Regions from separate parts of the Leifsonia sp. YAF41 genome, predicted to be linked through region 2. Evidence: predicted binding sites of a transcription regulator. Region 2 holds the regulator's gene; the other holds the start of a gene.
What was found. Region 2 encodes LexA, which represses DNA repair genes until DNA is damaged. Its sites were predicted from a motif close to TCGAACANNTGTTCGA; they were not measured.
Positions count from the first base shown of each region.

Region 1: a site for LexA is predicted at 3,765-3,780, ahead of AB4Y63_RS09095 (DUF222 domain-containing protein). Genes of this name have one in related genera too.

Region 1 is NZ_JBFRCS010000007.1:270,596-277,040, forward strand. Features, by position in the region: gene AB4Y63_RS09075 (ABC transporter permease) at 1-365, shown strand, start outside; gene AB4Y63_RS09080 (ABC transporter ATP-binding protein) at 362-1,435, shown strand; gene AB4Y63_RS09085 (APC family permease) at 1,485-2,765, opposite strand; gene AB4Y63_RS09090 (VIT1/CCC1 transporter family protein) at 2,924-3,697, shown strand; gene AB4Y63_RS09095 (DUF222 domain-containing protein) at 3,844-5,361, shown strand; gene AB4Y63_RS09100 (LCP family protein) at 5,690-6,445, shown strand, end outside.
Region 2 is NZ_JBFRCS010000004.1:28,999-35,443, forward strand. Features, by position in the region: gene hisH (imidazole glycerol phosphate synthase subunit HisH) at 90-725, opposite strand; gene hisB (imidazoleglycerol-phosphate dehydratase HisB) at 722-1,345, opposite strand; gene AB4Y63_RS05060 (histidinol-phosphate transaminase) at 1,355-2,449, opposite strand; gene AB4Y63_RS05065 (LysM peptidoglycan-binding domain-containing protein) at 2,556-2,909, opposite strand; gene lexA (transcriptional repressor LexA) at 3,223-3,927, shown strand; gene metE (5-methyltetrahydropteroyltriglutamate--homocysteine S-methyltransferase) at 4,009-6,339, opposite strand; gene AB4Y63_RS05080 (methylenetetrahydrofolate reductase) at 6,336-6,445, opposite strand, start outside.

The DNA of each region.
Region 1 (6,445 bases), on a different contig from region 2:
TGTTTCTGCCCCGTGCCCTGGTGTCGCTTCGCGCCGGACTGGGACAGGCGCCGATCCTGCTCGAAGAGGCAGCGCAGTCGCTCGGCAACTCGCCACTGCGTGCCCGCGCTCGAGTCACTCTGCCGCTTCTTGTGCCGTCGATCCTGGGAGGAGCGGCCCTCGTCGCTCTCGGTGTGGCTAACGAACTCACCGCCACCCTGCTGCTTGCGCCGAACGGCACCCGTACGCTGGCTATGCAATTCTGGTCGGCAAGCTCTTCGGTCAACTACTCCGACGCTGCCCCGTATGCTCTATTGCTCGTGATCATCTCGATCCCGACCGTCGCTCTCATGTCACTCCAGTCACGGAATCGAACCACTCAATGACCACACTCCGCGTGCAGGATGTCTCGATCGCGCTGGGGGGAAGCCCGGTTCTCTCCGGCGTCTCCCTGACCATTCCGACGGGGACTCGAACCGCGCTGGTCGGCGCCTCTGGAAGCGGCAAGACGACTCTGCTGCGACTCATCGCCGGGTTCGCCCGCCCGGACAGCGGAACCATCGCGCTCGACGACACCGTGGTGTCCGGACCCCACACTTTTCTGCCGGCACACCGCCGCGGGGTCGGCTACGTGGCACAGGATGGCGCGCTGTTTCCACATCTCACCGTGGAACAGAACATCCGCTTCGGTCTGCCGCGCCGGGAACGTGGTTCGCGTGGTCCGCGGGCGGCGGAGTCGATGGCCCGGATCAGAGAGGTCGCCGAGCTCGTGGCGTTGCCCGCGGATCTGCTGCGCCGCTATCCGCATGAGATCTCGGGCGGGCAGCAGCAGCGGGTTTCTGTCGCGCGAGCGCTGGCCCCTGCGCCCAAGATGATCGTGCTCGACGAGCCGTTCAGTGCGCTGGACACGGGGCTGCGTGAGCAATCGCGGGTGGCAGTGATTGCGGCGCTCGAGGCCAGCGACGCGACGGCGGTGCTGGTCACTCACGATCAGGACGAAGCGCTGATGTTCGGCCAGCAGATCGGCATTCTTGCCGGCGGGCGGCTGGAACAGCACGGTTCTCCACTGTCGGTGTTCGACAACCCGAGCTCGGCCGAGGTCGCCAGTTTTCTGGGGGACGCCGTGTTCGTGGCGGGTCATCTGCAGGGAAACTCGGCCGAGACGGCCTTCGGTAGGGTCGCGTTGCGCCATCAGAATACGGCCCAGGGTGTCGGCCCCGGCAGCTCGATCAGAGTGTTGCTGCGGGCGGAACAATTGACGATCGGACAGGATGCGGCGGCCCCGGCGAACGGACAGATCAGTGCTCTCTCGCCGCGCGGAACCCGTCTGCAGGTTGAGATTGAGGCGATCGGGTCGGCCGAGCGGGTCGTTGTTACGGTTGCCGCTGCTGAATCGGGCTACCGAGTGGGCGATGCGGTGACCGTGCTGATCCAGGGCAGTGGGGTATCGTACTAGCTTCGGCTGCGTTCTGCTGCCCTCTGCGGCAGAACGAATGAGGGGGCGACTAACCTTCTGGCCCGCCAGAGATTTCTGGACGAAGCCGGAGCCGCAGCATCCGATAAATCACACCGACCAGGAGCACAGCCAGTCCGACGGCAGAGCTCGCGAGTGGCAGTGTGACCACGAGAATTCCGCAGGCGACCGCGCCGAGCACCTGCAGCGCCCGGGGGTAGCGGCGTTGCTCCGTGGGCTGGCTGAAGGCAGCGAGGTTCGCGACGAAATAGTAGAGCAGCACGCCGAACGAGGAGAACCCGATCGCGCCGCGTAGGTCGACGGTCAACACGAGAATCACGACGACGCCGGCGAGCACGACCTCTGCCCGGTACGGAACTGTGAACCGCGGATGCACCGCTGCCAACCAGCGGGGCACGTCGCCTTCTCTGGCCATAGCAAGGGTCGTTCGCCCGATGCCGGCGATCAGTGCGAGCAGGGCTCCGAGCGACGCGGCCGCCGCGCCGAATCGCACGAGGGGTGCGGCCCAGTCCCAGCCGGCCGCTGCGACGGTGTCGAACAGCGGGGTCGCGGAACCGGCGACGCCTGAGGCGCCGAGCGTGCCGAGGATGACCACGGCGATGACGCCGTAGACGATGACTGCCAGCGTCAATGCGAGCAGAATCGCGCGCGGGATGGTGCGTGCCGGGTCCCTGACCTCCTCGCCCATTGTCGCGATGCGGGCGTATCCGGCGAAGGCAAAGAACAGCAGCCCCGCCGATTGCAGGATGCCGTACCAGCCGTGCGCGAGCCATGAGGACGGCTCGAGCGAACCGGTCTCCGGCAGTCCGGTGCTGGATCCCGCCGCGACGACGACGGCCAGACTCAGAAGAACGATCACCACGATCACCCGGGTCAGTAGTGCGGTGCGCGTGACTCCGCGGTAGTTGACGGCGGCCAGGCCTACGACGGCTGCGACTGCGACCGGGCGTTCCCAGCCTGCGGGCGCCGCGTAGGCTGCGAAGGTGAGGGCCATCGCCGCGCAACTCGCTGTCTTGCCGATCACGAAACTCCAGCCGGCCAGAAATCCCCACCACGGGCCGAGGCGCTCGCGCCCGTAGAGATAGGTGCCGCCGGACGAGGGATAGACGGCGGCCAGCTGAGCGGATGCGGTGGCGTTGCAGAACGCGACGAGCGCCGCGACGACGAGACCCACCAGCATCCCGGAGCCTGCGACCTGTGCGGCGGGGGTGAAGGCAGCGAATACTCCGGCACCGATCATCGAGCCGAGCCCAATGAATGTGGCGTCGGCGACCCCCAGGCGTCGGGCCAGACGGGGATGTTCAGTCGTCACTGTTGAACTCCGCGGAGTGGGTGGTGTGGCCTCGCGTGCATGGTTCTATCGTTGCCGATCTGACGCAGCTCGCTGACGCACCACGCAGTCCGATCTGAAAGCGGAGATCGGTGGAATCGGCTCATCCTTCGTGGTTGAGTAGCGCTATGACTTCCGAAATGAGACACGATTCCAACTCTGAGCCGATTTCCAACGCGGCGAATCGTGACGCAGTGAATCTCGAGGCGTCGCATCCGGACGAGCCGCATCGGCAGGGGCTGGCTCAACGGCTGAACTGGCTGCGGGCCGGCGTGCTTGGCGCCAATGACGGCATCGTCTCGGTAGCGGCGGTTGTCGTCGGTGTGGCGGGGGCAACGCCGGCCTCCGGTGCGATTCTCACTGCGGGTGCAGCCGCGCTGGTCGGTGGCGCGATCTCGATGGCACTCGGGGAATATGTCTCGGTGAGCAGTCAGAGCGACAGCGAGAAGGCGCTCATAGCCAAGGAACGGCGCGAGCTCGAAGAGATGCCGGAGCAGGAGCTGAAGGAACTCGCCGGGATCTACCAAGCGAAAGGGCTTTCGCCGGAGACTGCTCAGCAAGTGGCCGTGGAACTCACCGCTCACGATGCGCTGGCGGCTCACCTGTCGGCTGAGTTGCACCTTGACGCCACCGATGTCGTGAGTCCGTGGCATGCGGCGTTCGCGTCGGCGCTCTCGTTCACCATCGGCGGAATCTTGCCATTTCTGGCAATTCTGCTCACCCCTGAGGCTTGGCGGATACCCTTCACCTTCGTCGTTGTCTTGCTCGCCCTCGCCGTGACCGGCGCCGTGGCCGCGCAGATTGGCGGAAGTTCGCGCATACGCGCCGTGGTGCGTGTCGTGCTCGGTGGAGCGATCGCCCTGGTGGCGACCTTCCTCGTCGGCATGTTGCTGGGAACGACGGGCGTCGTTTAGGCGTCGAGGCGGCTGCGCACGGTCGAGGGGACCGCAGACTTCTCGGGGTTGAGGGCGCGCTCCTCCACAGAACATACGTTAGAAAAGTTATCCACCGATCCTGAGAAATGCTCGTATTCCAGTTCCCAATTTGAGAGAATTGAGGCATGGAATCAGAGCCTGTTTCCCTCATCATCACCCCGACCACCGACACTCCGGTGGCCGCGGTCATGGCGCAGGTTCAGGCGCTTCTGGTCGACGTGATGGCCGAACTTCAGACCCATTTACTGTCCGACGATGACGTTCTCGGCAGTTTGAGTGCAATGGAGGGCATCGGCCGCCTAGTTGATGCCGGCCGGGTCATGCTGGCCGCCGATGTCGACGCGCGCTCCGACACCCGGACCCAGAACGAGTCTCTGGCGCGCACGCGCGGCTGCGCCACCGGCACCGACCTGATCACGATGGTCACCCGGGTGTCCGCCCGGGAGGCGAAACGACGGGTCAGGCTCGGTGCGAAGACCCGGATCACCCAGGTGGTCGGCGCGACCCTGCCACCCCGCTACCCGGTCGTCGCCGACGCCCTGACCAACGGGACGATCGGGGTCGACGCGGCCGAACAGATCGTCACCGGCCTCTCCGACTTGCCCAGTTTCCTGGCCCCCACGGACGTCGACGCGGCCGAGCGGGGTTTGGTCGCCTCGGCGACCGGCACGGTCACGGCCGAGAACGAGGGCCTGCCGAATGCCGGGTTCGCGTTCCCGGCGGACCTGATCCGCGGGCAGGTGCTGCAGTGGAAGGCGCTCCTCGACCCCGACGGCACCGCCCCAGCCGAGGGGACGGTGATGGCGGCCCGCAGCACTTTCGGCTTCGGCCAATTCCGCGACGGGCTGTATCCCTTGCGCGGCGGGGTCACTCCGGAGCTCCGCGGGGTGATGAACGGGATCTTCGACACCTACTTGAGCGCTCATTCGCAGCCGGTTCCGGCCGAGCCGGGCCGGTTCCCGACCGCCGAGGAACAAGCCACGCACGAGGCTGAGGAGCAGGCCCGGATCGACGCCGGCGAGGTCATCCCCGGCGCCGACCAGTTGGAGGCCCTCGATCCCCGCACCGGCGGCGAGAAACGCGCCGACATCCTTCGCGGCGTCTTCGCCGCCGCCGCCCGCGACAAGAACACCCCGACGATGGGCGGGGCGGCACCCCTGGTGATGGTGCACGTGAACGCGAAAGACCTGCTCGACGGCACCGGGGTCGGTTGGGCCGACGGCGTCGAGGCGCCCCTGTCGATCAGTACCGTGCAACGCCTGGTCTGCGCCGGCGGGATGCAGAAGATCGTCTTCGCCGCCAACGGCGAAGTCCTCCAGCTCGACATGACCACGCGGTTCTTCACCCGGGTGCAACGCCGGGCGATCCTCGCCCGCGACGGCGGCTGCGTCATCCCCGGCTGCCTCTCCCCACCCAACTGGGCGGAAATGCACCACGTCATTCCCTGGTATCGCGGCGGCCCAACCAATGTCAACAACGGTGTCGCCCTCTGCTGGTACCACCACCACACGATCGACACCTCCGGCTGGCTGATCCAACTCGTCGACGGCGCCGTGCACGTCAAGGCACCACCCTGGATGGGACTCGGCGGAGACTGGCTCCCCGCCAACCAACACCGCGCCCACACCGCCCTCGGCCGGTAGCGGTCCCGGGACTGGCCCACCGGGTCTCGACAGGCTCGACCACCGCGATGACCGCGTTCCCGAGAGCGGCTCACGAGGCCTCGAGACACGGCCGACTCCGTCGGCTGCTCCTCGACCACCGAGACCGCGACGGCGCTAAAAGTTATCCACACTGTGCAAACTGCTGTTAATAACTACACTTCTGTAATTCGAATTACAAGAAATCTGAAACGGCAAACCTAGGAACTGGTGTTCTGACCAACGAGCTGCCGTCCGGGAGAATACTGGCCGTCAGCTGGGAAGCATCAAATGTGCCGGTTCTTGTGTGGTCTGCCTCGTACTCTGAAGTGTGATTGAGCAACAGATCGATCCTCCGCGGCGTCGGCGACCGTCGCGCGCGCGTCTCGCGCTGCGCTGGAGTGCGATCATCGTCGTGATCGCCGTACTCGTGACCGGCGGCTACGTCGTCTACAACTACCAGCGGTTCACCGCGGGCATCAGCCACATCGATGCGATCACGCATTCGAACGCGCCGGCGACAGATGCCGATGGAACTGATCAGAACATCCTGCTGGTCGGCGACGACCACCGTCCGGCCAATGCGACGGCCGAGCAGCTGGCTCAACTCGGCACCGAAGACGATGGCGGTGCAACGAACACCGACACCATGATGGTGCTGCACATACCGGCCGACGGAAGTACAGCGACGCTGATCTCGTTCCCGCGAGACTCGTGGGTCGACATCCCGGGCTACGGAATGAACAAACTCAACGCTGCTTTTGCCTATGGCAGTCAAGACGGGGGAGACGCCGCCGGGGCGCAGTTGCTCATCCAGACCATTCAGAACATGTCTGGGCTAACGATCGACCATTTCGTGCGGGTCTCGATGCTCGGCTTCTACAACATCGTTGAGGCACTCGGCCCGGTGCAGGTCTGCCTCAATGAGGCAGTGAACGACCCGTACTCCACCCTGAATCTGCCGGCCGGCGTTTCAACGCTGAATGCGCAGCAGGCCCTCGCCTTCGTTCGTCAGCGCAAGGGTTTGACGAACGGTGACCTGGATCGACAGGTCCGGCAGCAGTACTTCCTGACGACCGAGGCCCGG
Region 2 (6,445 bases):
AAATGAACACTCGATACTACTCGCGCGCACTGGGCGGCGCCTGTCACAACTGGTCCGAATGAAGCAGGGTCTGCCTCCACCCGGTCGCACTATGAGGTGCGCAGGGACTCCAGCCAGTTGGACAGCAGGCGGATGCCCGCCTCGCCGGATTTCTCCGGGTGGAACTGTGTTGCGGTGAGCGGACCGTTCTCGATCGCAGCCAGGAATCGGCCGCCGTGGTCGGCCCAGGTCAGGTGTGGGGCCGGGAACGGCGGCTGCACGTCAAGCGTCCACTCCTGCGCGGCGTAGGAGTGCACGAAGTAGAACCGCTCGTCGGCGAGACCGCGAAACAGCACGGAGTCTTCGGGGGCCTCGACGGTGTTCCAGCCCATGTGCGGAAGCACCGGGGCCTTCAGCTGCGTCACGGTGCCCGGCCATTCGCCGAGGCCTTCCGTGTCGACGCCGCGTTCGACACCGTGCTCGAACATGATCTGCATGCCCACGCAGATGCCGAGCACCGGCCGGCCGCCGGCGAGGCGGCGGTCGATGATCTCATCGCCATAGACATCCTTGAGCGACTTCATCACGGCGCTGAAGGCACCGACGCCGGGGACGACGAGGCCGTCGGCCTCGAGCGCGACCTTGCGGTCGGAGGTCAGGGTGACATCGGCGCCGGCCTGCTCGAGTGCCTTGGCCGCCGAGTGGATGTTGCCGGTCCCATAGTCGAGGACGACGACGGAGGTCACAGTGCGCCCTTCGTCGACGGGATGCCCACGACCAGCGGGTCGAGCGCCTTGGCCTGGCGGAAGGCGCGCGCGAATGCCTTGAACTCGGCCTCGGCGATGTGGTGCGGGTCGCGCCCGCCCAGCACGGTGACGTGCACCGTCAGCGCCGCGTTGTAGCTGATCGCCTCGAAGACGTGGCGCACCATCGAACCGGTGAAGTGGCCGCCGATGAGGTGGAATTCGAACCCGGCCGGCTCCCCCGTGTGCACGAGGTAGGGGCGACCGGAGATGTCGACGACGGCCTGCACGAGCGCCTCGTCGAGCGGAACGAGGGCGTCGCCATAGCGCGAGATGCCCGACTTGTCGCCGAGCGCCTGCTTGATAGCCTGGCCGAGCGCGATTCCGATGTCTTCGACGGTGTGGTGCACGTCGATCTCGACGTCACCGGTGGCCCGCACCGTGAGGTCGGTCAACGAGTGCTTGGCGAACGCCGTGAGCAGGTGGTCGTAGAACGGAACCGACGTCTGAATGTCGCTGACCCCCGTGCCGTCGAGGTTGATGCTGAGCTCGATGCTCGACTCGCTCGTCGCGCGGGTGATCTGCGCGACGCGGGGGGCGGTGGACACGGCGGAAGAAGTCATACCGCTAGCCTATTCGGCTGCGCCGGGCGCGACACGCAGGCCCGCCAGCGCGCTCAGGAAGGCTGTCGTCTCCGCTTCGGTTCCCGCGCTCACGCGCAGGTGGTTCGGGATGCCGATGTCGCGGATCAGTACGCCCTGGTCGAGGAGAGCCTGGAACGTGGCTTTCGGGTCGTCGACCCCACCGAACAGCACGAAGTTGCTACCGCTGCGGTGCGGTGCGTAGCCGAGGTTCTGAAGCTCAATCACGATGCGATCCCGCTGCACCCGGATGTCGTCGACCATCGCGAGCATCTCCGGGGTGTGGGCGAGCGCCGCGTTCGCTGCGGCCTGCGTCAGCGCCGACAGGTGGTACGGCAGTCGAACCAGGCGCATCGCATCCGTCACCGCCGGGTCGGCCGCCAGGTAGCCGACGCGGGCGCCGGCGAAAGCGAACGCCTTGCTCATGGTGCGGGAGACAAGCAGGCGCGGGCGCCCCTCAAGCAGGGTCAGAGCGGATGCCTCCCCGTCGGCCGCGAACTCGGCATAGGCCTCGTCGACGAGAACGATGCCGTCGGTGGCGTCGTAGACGGCGGCAATGGTCTCCAGCGAGAGCGGCGTACCGGTGGGGTTGTTCGGTGAGCACAGGAAGACCAGCGAGGGGTTGGTCTTCCTGACCCACTCGACGGCGGTCTCCGGGGACAGCTCGTAGTCGGCATCCCGCTCTCCGGCAATCCAGTCGGTGCCGGTGCCGGAGGCAAGAATCTGGTACATCGAATAGGTCGGCGAGAATCCCAGCACACTGCGTCCGGGGCCGCCGAACGCCTGCAGTACCTGCTGGATCACTTCGTTCGAGCCGTTCGCCGCCCAAATGTTCTCGGGGGTGAGGCCGTGACCGAGGTAGACGGCGAGGTTCTCGCGGAGCTCGGTGAATTCGCGGTCGGGGTACCGGTTGACGGTCAGGATCGCGCGAGCGAGGGAGGCGACGATGTCGTGAGCAACAGCCTCGGGAATCAGATGCGTGTTCTCGTTCACGTTGAGGGCCACCGGAACGTGAAGTTGCGGGGCGCCATAGGGAACGAGTCCGCGCAGATTGTCGCGCAGGGGAAGGTCATTGAGGCTGGTCACCCGAGCAATATTACCGGGCCGCCGTGGGCGTCTGAGGCGAGATGCCGACACCAGAACACGGGGCAGGGGCCGGGTGGGTCCGGCAGCGCAGCCGGGGTGGTGCTGACTAGTCTGTGGCCGGAAGAGCGAGGCGCTGGCCGGGCTCGACGGAGGCCGAGTCAAGCTGGTTGAGGGCGACGATGTCGGCGATGACATCGCGCGGGTCCGCTTCGGGGGCGATGGTCTCGGCGAGCTGCCAGAGGGACTGACCGGCCGAGACGGTGACGTAGTCGAACGTGGCCGTACCGACGGTGCCGTTGGAAGCGATTGCCGCTCCCCCGTTGATGGTGACGACGAAGGCGCCGACAACGAGCGGGAGTGCCGCCATCGTGCTGAAAACAATGCGACCACGTCGGGTCAGACGCAGACGGGTGGTGCCAATGGAGCCGTGCGGAGCTGCTGTGCTGACTGCTGTGCTCATGTTGAACCTCCTGGTAAGTACGGGTCCGGCTCCCGGGGAAGGGCGCCGCATCCGAATCTATGTTCCGAATATATATTCGATTGTTCGAAGAATCAAGCCTCTTTACGGTTGTTCTTCGAAACAATCGGGCAACACACTCGAAGAAGTGTTTGTTTTCCCGGGGTGCGGGGATACAGTTTTTCTTGACGGATCGAACACAACCAGACACCTCTGACATTCGAACGGAACGGCCGTCGCCGCCGCAGGAGTAGCGGCGGGGTTTGAGCAGTGGCGCAGTTTGAGACGCACAACATCGGCACGAGGAGCGAGTGACATGACGAAAGAGACAAGCGGCCCCCGCGAACGCGGCGGCACCCGTCGCCGAAAGAGCCTGAGCGAGAAGCAACTGGCAATTCTCGACGTGATCTCGCGTTCGGTCAGCAGCCGCGGTTATCCGCCGAGCATGCGCGAGATCGGCGATGCCGTTGGACTCGCCTCGCTCTCGAGCGTGACTCACCAGCTCAACCAACTGGAGTTGAGCGGCTACCTGCGTCGCGACCCCAACCGTCCGCGCGCACTCGAAATCCTCATCGAGCTGCCGCAGTCCACCGACGACAACTCGGTCGGCGATGCCGATTCGTCGGCGTCGAACGCGCAGATCGGTGACGCAGCGATGGTTCCGCTTGTCGGTCGCATCGCCGCCGGCATCCCGATCACCGCGGACCAGCAGATCGATGAGATCTTCCCGCTTCCTCGCCAGCTCGTGGGCAAGGGCGACCTGTTCATGCTCAAGGTCGTCGGTGAGTCAATGATTGACGCCGCCATCTGCGATGGGGACTGGGTGGTCGTGCGTCAGCAGAAGACGGCAGAGAACGGCGAGATCGTCGCGGCCATGCTCGACAACGAAGCGACCGTCAAGGTGTTCCGTCAGCGTGACGGCCACACCTGGTTGCTCCCCCGCAACACCAACTTCGAGCCGATCATGGGCGATCACGCCGAGATCCTCGGCAAGATCGTGGCGGTACTCCGGTCGGTCTAGCCCTGCACTCCCCGCGAAACAGCAATTGTCGGAGCCTCAACTCGTACCAGGCTCCGACAATTGCAGTTTCGCGCGAGAGGACTAGCGAACAGGCGCCTCCACGCGAGCCCGCACGATCTGTGTCGCCTCGACGATATTGGCCAGGGATTCGATCGTCTCGTCATACCCGCGGGTCTTGAGCCCGCAGTCCGGGTTGATCCAGACCTGACGCCCCGGAATCGACTCCAGGGCCCGCTCGATCAGCTCGGTCACTTCGGTGACGCTCGGCACACGTGGCGAGTGGATGTCGTAGACGCCCGGGCCGATTCCGTGGTCGAAGCCGCTGGACTGGATGTCGCTGACAACCTCCATGCGCGAGCGGGCCGCTTCGATGCTCGTCACGTCGGCATCGAGATTGCGAATCGCCTCGATCACAACGCCAAACTCCGAGTAGCAGAGGTGGGTGTGGATCTGGGTGACCTCCGCAACGCCGGCGGTGGCCAGCTTGAACGACCCGACCGACCAGTCCAGGTAGTCGGCCTGATCCTTCTTCTTGAGCGGAAGCAGCTCGCGCAGCGCCGGCTCATCGACCTGAACGATCGTGATGCCCGCCGACTCCAGGTCGCCGATCTCGTCGCGCAGAGCCAATGCCACCTGGCGAGCTGTCTCACCGAGCGGCTGGTCGTCGCGCACGAAGGACCAGGCCAGGATCGTGACCGGACCGGTCAGCATCCCCTTGACGGGCTTCTCGGTCAGCGACTGCGTGTAGACCGACCAATCGACGGTGATCGGCTTCGGTCGGGACACGTCTCCCCAGAGGATCGACGGGCGCGTGCACCGGCTGCCGTAGGACTGCACCCATCCGTTCTCGGTGACAGCGAACCCGTCGAGGTTCTCGGCGAAGTACTGCACCATGTCGTTGCGCTCTGGCTCGCCGTGAACGAGAACGTCGAGTCCGAGTTCGTGCTGCAGGTCGACGACCCGGGCGATCTCGGCGCGCATCAGCGCGGTGTACTCGTCGGCCGTCAGCTCTCCCTTGCCGAGCTGGGCACGGGCGCGTCGGATCTCACCGGTCTGCGGGAAGGATCCGATGGTCGTCGTCGGCAAGAACGGCAGGCCCAGCGCCTCCTCCTGGGCGACCGCGCGAGCGGCGTAGTCACCCCGGTTGAAGTCGGCCTCCGTCAGACCGGCGGTGCGGGCGCGTACCGCGCCGTCGCGCACACCCGGTGCGGCCAACCGGGCGGCCAGCGCCGCGGATGCCGCATCGAGCTCGGCCTGGATCGCCGACTTTCCGTGGGTCAGGCCGTGAGCCAGGGTCGCCACCTGATTCACCTTCTGGTCAGCGAAGGCGAGCCAGCTGGTCAGATCGTCGCCGAGTGAGGATTCGTCCTGCACGTCGTGAGGCACGTGCAGCAGCGACGTCGACGTGGACACGGCCACGCGCGGGCTGAGCTTCGCCACGGCGCCCACCGTGTCGAAGGCGGCAGCGAGGTCACCGCGCCAGATGTTGTGACCGTCGATCACACCGGCGACGAGCACCTTGTCGGCCAAGCCGGGAACGGCACCCGGCACCGATCCGCGCACGAGGTCGAGACCGATGGCTTCGACGGGCGACGCGGCCAGCACCGGCAGAGCGTCGTCGAGGCTGCCATAGGGCGCGGCGAGGAAGATCGCGGGGCGCGGTTCAAGCGTTCCGAGAACGGAATAGGCACGCTCGGCGGCGGCGAGAAGCTCAGCGCGCGGCACCTCGATGCTCTCACTGACGAGGGCAGGTTCGTCGAGTTGCACCCATTCGGCACCGACCTCGGCGAGACGCTGCAGCAGGGTGGCGTAGACCGGCAGCACGTCGTCGAGGCGTGACAGCGGCACGAAGCCGGCCGGAGCCTCATCGCTGGGCTTGCTGAGGGCGAGGAGCGTGACCGGGCCGACGATGACGGGCCTGGTGAGGTACCCGGCGGCCTTGGCCTCCGTGAATTCCCGCACGATTCGGTCGCTGGCGAGAGCGAAGTTCGTCTCCGGCCCGATTTCCGGCACGAGGTAGTGGTAGTTCGAGTCGAACCACTTCGTCATTTCGAGCGGCAGGTTGTCACCCTCACCGCGCGCCAGCGTGAAGTAACCGGCCAGGTCGATCCGGCCGTCTGAGTCGACGAGCGCGGAAAACCGGGAGGGGACGGCGCCAACGGTGACCGCGGCATCCAGCACCTGGTCGTAGTACGAGAACGACTCGGGGATCGACGAGTCGGCCTGGCCGAGACCCAACGCGACGAGGCGCGCGCGGGTGGCGTCGCGGAGTCCGGCGGAGGTGGCCTCCAGTTCGGCTTCGTCGATGCGGCCGGCCCAGAAGGCTTCGACGGCCTTCTTCAGCTCGCGGCGACGACCGATACGTGGGTAACCGAGGATGGTGCCGGTCGGGAATGCGGGAGTGGTTGTCATGCTCGTTCCTTGACTGTGAGGGCAGATACTGCGGTGGATTGGCTGTCGAATGGTTGGTAGTCGGCGGGCAGTGCACCGGCCCGGTCGAGCACCGAGAGCACGGTGC